DNA from 3 places in the Sphingomonas nostoxanthinifaciens genome. Region 2 is predicted to be linked to each of the others. Evidence: predicted binding sites of a transcription regulator. Region 2 holds the regulator's gene; each other region holds the start of a gene.
The links. Region 2 encodes LexA, which represses DNA repair genes until DNA is damaged. Its sites were predicted from a motif close to GTTCCNCNCTTGTTCT; they were not measured.
Positions count from the first base shown of each region.

Region 1: K8P63_RS08810 (DUF3072 domain-containing protein) is a predicted target of LexA. The motif match lies at 1,464-1,479, and genes of this name have one in related genera.
Region 3: K8P63_RS02645 (ATP-dependent helicase) is a predicted target of LexA. The motif match lies at 1,612-1,627, and genes of this name have one in related genera.

Region 1 covers NZ_CP082839.1:1,838,427-1,841,701, reverse strand. Annotated here, with positions in the region: gene K8P63_RS08815 (potassium transporter Kup) at 1-1,329, opposite strand, end outside; gene K8P63_RS08810 (DUF3072 domain-containing protein) at 1,512-1,724, shown strand; gene K8P63_RS08805 (biliverdin-producing heme oxygenase) at 1,744-2,268, shown strand; gene K8P63_RS08800 (histidine kinase dimerization/phosphoacceptor domain -containing protein) at 2,291-3,275, opposite strand, start outside.
Region 2 covers NZ_CP082839.1:841,679-844,953, reverse strand. Annotated here, with positions in the region: gene K8P63_RS03860 (DUF885 domain-containing protein) at 1-987, shown strand, start outside; gene K8P63_RS03855 (VOC family protein) at 1,032-1,373, opposite strand; gene lexA (transcriptional repressor LexA) at 1,383-2,051, opposite strand; gene K8P63_RS03845 (molybdopterin molybdotransferase MoeA) at 2,107-3,275, opposite strand, start outside.
Region 3 covers NZ_CP082839.1:584,873-588,147, forward strand. Annotated here, with positions in the region: gene K8P63_RS02645 (ATP-dependent helicase) at 1-1,600, opposite strand, end outside; gene K8P63_RS02650 (hypothetical protein) at 1,763-2,074, shown strand; gene K8P63_RS02655 (MFS transporter) at 2,159-3,275, shown strand, end outside.

The DNA of each region.
Region 1 (3,275 bases), 1.0 Mb from region 2:
AGGGATCTTGGTGAGGTTCGAGGCGAAATAGGCGCCGTCGACCAGCATGAACAATGCGCCGATGCTGGCGGTGGCCCAGATCGGCCATTTCCACACGCTGCGCGTCAGCACCACCAGCATGCACGACGTGATGAACATCGTGCCGGTCACCGCGATGCCGTATGCGGCCGCGAGGTTGGTCGAGTTGCGGAAGCCCAGCACCAGCAGGATCACCAACACCATCAGCAACCAGTTGATGAGTGGGACGTAGATCTGCCCGGCCGCCGACGCGCTGGTATGCTCGATGCGCAGGCGCGGCATCAGGCCGAGCTGCACGCCCTGCTGCACCACCGAATAAGCGCCGGTGATGACCGCCTGGCTGGCGATGACCGTGGCGCAGGTCGCGAGGATGACGAGCGGCAGGCGCAGCCGCTCGGGCGCCATCAGGAAAAAAGGATCGTTGGCCGCGCCCGGATGGCCGAGCAGGAAGGCCGACTGACCGAGATAGTTGAGCATCAGCGCCGGAAACACGATCCACACCCAGGCGAGGCTGATTGGCCGCCGCCCGAAATGGCCCATGTCGGCATAGAGCGCCTCCGCCCCGGTCACCGCTAGCACGACCGAGCCCAGCGCCAGGAAGGCCAGCCGGAAGTCGTCGGCGAAGAAGCGCGCGGCCCACAGCGGGTTGAGCGCCAGCAGGATGTCGGGATGATCGAAGATATGCCACGCACCCAGAGCGGCGACGCATACAAAATAGAGGGCCATCAGCGGGCCGAATAGCTTGCCGACCGCATCGGTGCCGCGCGACTGGAACAGGAACAGGCCGATCAGGATCACGATCGCGATCGGCAGCACGAGCGGGGCGAAGCCCGGCTCGACCGAGGTCAGGCCCTCGACCGCCGACAGCACCGAGATGGCGGGCGTGATGATGCAGTCGCCGAAGAACAAAGCGGTCGCCAGCACCGCCAGCATCACGAGCGGCCCGGTCCAGCGCTTGCTGCCGCTCATCCGCGTGATGAGCGCGAGCAGAGCGAGGCTCCCGCCCTCGCCCTTATTGTCCGCGCGCATGATGAGGACGACATATTTGATCGAGACGACCAGGACGAGCGTCCAGAAGATCAGGCTGAGCACGCCGAACAGATGCAGCCGGTCCACCGCGAGCGGATGGTGACCGACGAACACCTCCTTCAGCGAATAAAGCGGGCTCGTGCCGATATCGCCGAACACCACGCCGATGGCACCGACCGCCAGCCGGGTGGTCGTGTTCTTGCCGTGGCCGTGCGCTTCGGCACCCGGAGCGGGTTCGAGCGGGTCGGCACTCTCATTGACGACAAGGCCGCTGGTGGCCATCGAAACGCTGTTCCTGATGCTGCTGAGGGTAGGAGGCTGCTCTATTCTCGCCCGGCCTCCACGTCCGGCGGCAGCGGCGCGCGATTAGCACGCGCTGAACACGCCCGCAACACGCCACCCACGCAATGCCCTTTGGAACACAAAGTGAACGAGGGGCGTTGGGCCGGGAAAGGAGCGTTACGATGTCCGACAACCCCAAGACCCATCCCGCATCCAATGCCGAAAAGGATCCGGACGACTGGACCACCGGCGGCGAACCGATGACGGGTGCGCAAGCCTCCTACCTCAAGACGCTGAGCGAAGAGGCACACGAGCCGTTCCCCGACGAGCTTACCAAAGCAGAGGCCTCGAAGCGGATCGACGCGCTTCAGGAGGAGACTGGACGCGGCCGCTGAAGCGCGGCACGCGGGCCGGATGACCGCCCATGCCCGCCTGCGCGCCGCAACCGCCGACGACCATGTCCGTACCGATACCGCATTCGGGGCATTCGATCTGGCGGATGCGGGATCCTATGCGGCATTCCTGCGCGCGCACGCCCGGGCACTCCCACCGATCGAGGCGTTGCTGACGCCAGGCGAGCCGGGCTGGACGTTCCGCCCGCGCACGCCCGATCTGCGGGCGGATCTCGCCGCGCTGGACGAAGCATGGCCCGCTCCCCTTTCGGTCGCGATTCCGACCGAGGCGGCGGGCCGGTTGGGCATGCTCTATGTCATCGAAGGCTCCCGGCTGGGCGGCGGCATGCTGGCAGCACGCGTCGCGGACGGACTGCCGCGCGCCTATCTTTCGGCCGTGCACGAGCGTGGCGCGTGGCGCGCTTTCTGCCAGGCACTCGATGCAGCCTATACCGGCGAAGCGTGGTTCGCGTCGTTGCTCGCCGGCGCACGCGCGGCCTTCAGCCTTTATGCGGCGGCCGCCCGCGTGGAACCGGCCGGAGCTTGAACACTGGCGACTTCGCGCGAAGTCAGCGTGCCTCTACCGGCGCAGTGATGATCACGCGCATGCCGGGCAGATTGTCGGCCCGCTCGACCGTGCCCCCCAGCGTTTGCACCATCGCCGCGATCATGCGCGTGCCGAAGCCCGTGCGCAGCTGCGGCGGCGCTTGCCCCGAATCCGCGACCTCCAGCCTGAACGTGCCACGATGCTGTTCCAGCAGGATCTCGATCGGGCCGCTGCCGCCGCCATAGGCATATTTGTTGGCGTTGATGACGAGTTCGGTCAGGATCAGCCCGACATTGACCGCGCGATCTGCCTGAATCAGCATCGGTGCGAGGTCGAGCGAGATTTGGTCCTGCCATTCCGGCCCCATGCTCGTCAGCATGTCGCGGACCAGATCCTCGAGATAGCGGCCGAGATCCGTCGTATCGACCTGCTCGGCCTGATAGAGCCGCCGGTGGACGAGCGCGACCGCCGACAGCCGCCGCTGCGCCTCGGCCAGATGCACCTGCAGACGCTCGTCGGGCTCGGCACGCTCCTGCAGCGCAAGGAACGCCTGGACGAGCTGCAGGCTGTTCTGCACGCGATGATTGACCTCGCGCAGCAGATGCTCCTTCTCCACGATCAGCGCGTCTTTCTCCGCGATCGTGGCGCTCAGTTCACGGTTGAGTTCGCGCAACCGGCGCGATTGGCGCAGTTCGTAGAGCGTACGCCTTAACCGCACGGCCGCATCCAGCTCGCCACGGGTCCAGCGCCGCGCGCGGCCGTGCACCATCTCCTTCCACGCCTCGAACGAGCTGCGCGGTGTCAGCTGGCCGCCTTCCCCGGGCGCATCCTTGTGCGGATTGCCGGCCCAGTTGACGGTCTCCAGTTGCTCGGCGCGAAACCACAGGAGCAAGGCCGGTGGTTCGGCCGCGATCGCCATCGCCAGCAGGCCGCTCGCCGCCTCGCGATACTCCTCGGCTGCCGGAAAATCGCGCGCCAGGTGAAAGGTTGCGAAGGGCTCGACCGTG
Region 2 (3,275 bases):
TTCGCGCTCGGGCCCGAGCGGTTCCAGCGCATGCTCTACGCCACCGAGATGGTGGATACGCCGGTCGCCGAACTGGAAGCAGTTGGCCGCGCCGACCTCAAGCGCAACCAGGATGCCTTGAACGAAGCCTGCGCTGCTTATGCCCCCGGCGCCTCGATCACCGACTGCACCGCGAAGGCGAATGCGCACAAGGGCGAGGGCGGCCCGGTCGCGACCGCGCGCCGCCAGATCCCCGAGCTGCGCGCCTTCGTTCTGGCGAAGCAGCTCGTCACCATTCCCGGCACGGAGCAGGCGCTCGCCAACGAGGCGCCGCCGTTCATGCGGCAGAACACCGCCTATATCGATCCGCCCGGACCGTATGAGCATGGCCTGCCCTCGGTCTATTATATCTCGCCGCCGGATCCGGCATGGACGCCCGAGGTGCAGCGCGCCTCGACGCCGGGCGAAACCAACCTGCTGTTCGTCACGGTGCACGAGGTGATGCCGGGCCATTTCCTCCAGTTCCTGCACGCCAACCGCTCGCCGTCCTTCTTCAGCCGGGTGTTCGTCGGCAATGCCTTCGCCGAGGGCTGGGCGCATTATGCCGAGGAGATGATGTGGGAGGCCGGCCTGCGGAAGGGCGATCCCGAGGCGCATATCGGCCAGCTCGCCAACGCACTGCAGCGCGACTGCCGCTACCTCTCGGCGATCGGCCTGCACACGCAGGGCATGACGGTCGAGCAGTCACGCAAGATGTTCGTCGAGCAATGCTACCAGGCCGAGGGTACCGCGCGGCAGCAGGCGGCGCGCGGCACCTACGACCCGGCCTATCTCGTCTACACGATGGGCAAGTTGATGATCCGCCGGCTGCGCACCGACTGGACGGCGACGCATGGCGGCCGCGCAGGCTGGAAGGCGTTCCATGACGAATTGCTCGATCATGGCGGTCCGCCCATCCCGCTGGTGCGCGGATTGATGATGGACACCAAAAGCACCGCCGCCTTTTGACGGCCGAGCGGTCGGCGGCGCAGCGCGCGCCGCCGACCCTTGCGTCACGCGGCGGTGTGGATCGCCAGCTCGTTGCCCGACGGATCGCGGAAGTGGAAGCGCCGCCCACCGGGGAAGGCGAAGATCGGGTGCGTGATCGCACCACCGGCGGCGCTGACCGCCGCCAGCGCCGCTTCGAGATCGGCCACGCGGATCGCCGGCAGCGGTGCCGCCGTGCGCTCCGCGACATCGGCCTGCAGGCCGATGTCGACGTCGCCCGTCATCGTGCAGGCGTAAGTCGGCCCGAAGGCCGTGAGGCTCCAGCCGAATACGCTTTCATAGAATGCCGTCGTCGCGGCGATGTCGGTCGCCGGAAGCTCGATGAAATCGGTGCGCGCGGTCTGCATGGTCACACCTCAATAACGGCGGAGCAGCCCCGCCAGCTTGCCCTGGATGCGCACCTGCCCCGGCCGATAACGCTGCGGATCGTAGGCGCGGTTGGCCGGATCGAGCCGGATCATCTTGCCCTCGTGACGGAAATATTTGAGCGTCGCCTCGCTATCGTCGATCAGCGCCACCACGATCTCGCCGTCGCGCGCGGTTTCGCCGCGGCGGACCAAGGCATAATCACCGTCGAGGATGCCGGCCTCGACCATCGAATCGCCTGCCACCTCCAGCGCATAATGCTCGCCGGGTCCGAGCAGGGCCGCCGGCACGGAGAGCGTGCTGCGTCCCTCCAGCGCCTCGATCGGCATGCCGGCGGCGATCCGCCCGTGCAGCGGCAGTTCGAGCACGTCGTTCGCCGCAGGAAGCACCAGCTTGGGCGCAGACGCCGGGGGACGCGAGGGCTTCGGCGCGGCGGTCTTCACCGCGTCGGGCAGGCGTAGCACCTCCAGCGCGCGGGCGCGGTTGGGCAGGCGGCGGATGAAGCTGCGCTCCTCCAGCGCCGAGATCAGACGGTGGACGCCCGACTTCGACTTGAGATCCAATGCGTCCTTCATCTCCTCGAACGAGGGCGAGACGCCGGTCTCGCTCAACCGCTCATTGATGAAGCAAAGCAGCTCATGTTGCTTGCGCGTCAGCATGTGATCCGTCCCTACAGAACCTTTAAGGAACGTGTAGGGAACAACCACGCGCCTGTCAAGCGATGCGGAGGATATCCACAGGATCCCCCACAGCCGCCGGCCCGATACGACCCGGTCGCACGATCAGCGCATCGGCCTGCGCCAGCATCGCCAGCGCGGCACTGTCCTGACCGACCAGCGGATGCACCATGTCCCCGTCGATCCGCCCGCGCAGGAAATCGGTGCGTTCGCCAACCGCCGGCAGCCCGGCGGCGAGGCGCGCCCTTCCGAAGGCCGGCAACGGATCGGGACAGCCGGCGAGGTGCGCGACAAGCGGCAGCAGGAAGAGCTGCGCCGTGACGAACGCCGACACGGGATTGCCCGGCAGGCCGAGCACCACTGCGTCGCCGAGCCGCCCGGCGAGCACGGGCTTGCCTGGCCGCATCGCGACCCGCCAGAAATCAATCGTCGCGCCCGCCTCGATCAACGCCGGGCGCACGAGGTCATGGTCGCCGACCGAGGCGCCGCCGGTCGTCACAACGATGTCTGCGCAATCCGCCGCGGCGCGAAACGCTCCCACCAGCGAGCCCAGACGATCGGGCACGATGTCCCCGCTCGCGACGATGGTCACCGTGCCGGCCAGCATCGCCATGAGCATCGGGCCATTGGATGCAGGCAAACCATCCACGGCGCTGCCCGGTGCGACCAGTTCGTCGCCGGTCGAGAGGATGCATATGCGCGGGCGGCGGCGGACCGGCAGAGCGCCGTGCCCGCCGATCGCCGCGAGCGCGATCCGCGCCGGGCTCAGCCGCTCACCCTGCGTGATGAGCCGGTCGCCGCCGGCGAAATCCATTCCGCGTCGCCGCACATGCGCGCCCGGCCGGGCAGGCCCGTCGCCCGCGAGACGCAGCAAATCGCCGTCCCGCGCCGCTTCCTCCTGAACCAGCACGGTGTCCGCACCGGCCGGCATCGCCGCGCCGGTGAAGATGCGTGCGGCCTCGCCCGGCGCCAGCGCTCGATCGAGCGCACCGCCGGCCTTGCTCTCGCCGACAACCGTCAGCGTGCCCTGCAGGTCGGCGAAGCGCAGCGCATAGCCATCCATCGCCGACAGGTCCGCCGCGGGCTGCGTGCGCTGCGCGACCACGTCCGCCGCTGCCCAGCGGCCGGCCGCCTCGGCTAGCGACGCCTGTTCGATCGACAGCGGCGGTGCGAGCGCCAGCAGCCGCGCCTGCGCGTCGGCCGCCT
Region 3 (3,275 bases), 260 kb from region 2:
CGAGAAAGGCGCCGAGCGTTTCATAATCCTCCATCGCGCGGGCGAGCTCGGTGAGGTTTTCGAGCCGGCCGCTCGCCTCGGTCGAGCGCTCGGCCTGGAGCATCGCGGTATAGCCGCTCTCGTCCAGCATCAGCCGCGCAAGCTCGGCATGCGGCAGCTCGGACAATTTCGTCCGCCAGCGCGCGATATCGCCGATCAGGTTGCCGAGCGCGCGGCGCGCCTGCGGCGTCAGTTCGTCGGTGTCGAGGATGCGCGCGGCGGCGGTCGTCAGCGGCAGGTCGCCCGCGCGTGCGAGCTGGTGGATCTTCTGCACCGCCTTGTCGCCGAGGCCGCGCTTGGGGACGTTGACGATGCGCTCGAACGCGAGGTCGTCGCTCGGCTGGGCGATGACGCGCAGGTAAGCGAGCGCGTCGCGAATCTCGGCGCGCTCGTAGAAGCGGAAGCCGCCGACGATTCGGTACGGCATGCCGATCGCGATGAAGCGGTCCTCGAACTCGCGCGTCTGGAACTGGGCGCGGACGAGGATCGCGATCTTGTCGAGCGTGGTGCCGCCGCGCTGCGCGCTCTCAATCTCCTCGCCGACGCGGCGCGCCTCCTCCGGCCCGTCCCACACACCGACGACGCGCACCTTCTCGCCCGCATCGAGCTCGGTCCACAGGGTCTTGCCGAGGCGGCCGCCATTATGATCGATCACGCCCGATGCCGCGCCGAGGATGTGCGGGGTCGATCGGTAATTCTGCTCCAGTCGGATCACCGTCGCGCCGGGAAAGTCGCGTTCGAAGCGCAGGATGTTGGCGACCTCGGCGCCGCGCCACGAATAGATCGACTGGTCGTCGTCGCCGACGCAGGCGATGTTCTTGCGCTCCTGCGCCAGCAGCCGCAGCCATAGATATTGGCTGGCGTTGGTGTCCTGATATTCGTCCACCATGATGTAGCGGAAGCGCTGCTGGTAGGATTGCAGCACGTCGCGATGCGTCTTCAGAATGACGAGCATGTGCAGCAGCAGGTCGCCGAAATCGCAGGCGTTCACCGCCTTCAGCCGCGCCTGATAGGCGGCGTACAATTCCTGGCCGCGCCCGTTGGCGAAGGCCTCGCTCTCGGCGGCGTCGATCTCGGCAGGCGTCCAGCCGCGATTCTTCCAGCGGTCGATCAGGCCCGCCAGCGCGCGCGCGGTCCAGCGTTTCTCGTCGAGATCGGCCGCCTGGATGAGCTGCTTGAGCAGGCGCAACTGGTCGTCGGTGTCGAGGATCGTGAAGTTGGATTGCAGCCCCACCAGTTCGGCATGCCGACGCAGCATCTTGGCCGCGATCGAATGGAAGGTGCCGAGCCACGGCATCCCCTCGACCGCATCGCCCATCATTCGGCCGACGCGCTCGCGCATCTCGCGCGCGGCCTTGTTTGTGAAGGTGACCGCGAGGATCTCGCTCGGCCAGGCGCGGCGCGTGGCGATCAGGTGGGCGAGGCGCGCGGTGAGCGCCGCCGTCTTGCCCGTGCCCGCGCCCGCCAGCACCAACACCGGCCCCTCGGTGGTCAGCACCGCCTCGCGCTGCGGCGGGTTGAGGCCGCGCAGGTAAGCGGGCTCGTTGGTGGTCGCGGGCATCTGGGTCACCCCGAACAGGTAGGGAACGCATGCCCGCCGGGCAACCGTTCGATACGGGATACCGCGCCGCCGGAGCCATTTGGCGGACGCAACCAGAAGCGCCCTCGGGTGTTCGGTCGCTTCGACGGAGCCGTTACGGTTCTGGCAAAATGGAGGTTGTCAATGAAGAAGACATTTCTGATCGCCGCTGCCGCCGCTCTCACGCTGGGCACCGTTGCCGTCGCGCAGGACATGCCCGCGCAGACCCCGCCGGCGTCGACCAGCCCCGACATGCAGGCGGCCCCGGCCGCAGCGCCCGCCACGCCCGACGCCTCGGCCATGCCGGCACCGACGCCCGCGCCGGCCGACAGCAGCGCCGCGCCGGCCGCCGCGCCGACCGACACCAGCAGCTATCCGCCCTGCGGCAAGGGCATGACCGACAAGTGCGTCCAGAAGGGCGGCATGGGCCACAAGGCGTGGCACAAGAAGAAGTAAGCGCGCGCGGCGATTGACCGCCGCGCCCGATTGTTTCAACGCCACTCCCTCGCGCGCAATGTCCGTGCGCGAGGGAGTTTGCGCATGACCAAGACCGGACCGTCGACACGGCGCGTGCTGGCGGCGAGCCTGATCGGCACCGGCATCGAATTCTACGATTTCTACGTCTACACCACCGCCGCCGCATTGGTGTTCGGCGAGCTGTTCTTCCCGAAGACATCACCGCAGGCCCAGCAATTGCTGTCGTTCGCCACGATTGGCGTGGCGTTCGTCGCGCGGCCGCTCGGATCGATCTTCTTCGGCCATTTCGGTGACCGTGTCGGCCGCAAGTCGACGCTCGTCGCCTCCTTGCTCACGATGGGCCTGTCGACCACCCTGGTTGCGGTGCTGCCGACCTATGCCGACGCCGGCTGGGTGGCGGCATTGCTGCTGTGCGTGCTGCGCTTCGGCCAGGGCTTCGGCCTTGGCGGCGAGTGGGGCGGGGCGGCGTTGCTCGCGGTCGAACATGCGCCGCCGGGCAAGCGCGCGCGCTACGGCATGTTCCCGCAATTGGGCGCGCCTGCGGGCTTCATCGCCGCCAACGGCCTGTTCCTGATCCTCGGCGCGACGCTCACCAAGGCGCAGTTCCACGATTGGGGCTGGCGCGTGCCGTTCGCGCTGTCGGCCTTGCTGGTGGTGGTCGGCATGTGGATCCGGCTGCGGCTGGCCGAGACGCCCGAATTCGCCGCGTCGCTGCGGGAAGCGCCGCCGCCGGCGGTGCCACTGGGCGAGGTGGTGGCGCGCCATGCCGGGCCGCTGATCGGCGGCACGATCGCGACCATCGCCTGCTTCGCGCTCTATTACGTCGCGACCGCCTTCGCGCTCGGCTACGGCACCAAGACGCTCGGCTACGGGATGCAGCAATTCCTCGGCGTCCAGCTCGGCGCGATCCTGTTCATGGCGATCGGCATCTATGCCGCTGCGTGGCTGGCCGACATGCATTATGACGAGCGGCGCGTGCTGATGGCGGGCTGCATCGGTACGATCGTGTCGGGGCTGTTGATGGCGCCGCTGATGGGCTCAGGCTCGCTCGCGCTGGTTTTCCTGTTCCTCGCGCTTTCGCTCACGCTGATGGGCTTCGTCTACGGGCCGCTGGGTGCGTGGCTGCCCGGCCTGTTCCCGGCGCGCGTACGCTATACCGGCGCGTCGATGACCTTCAACG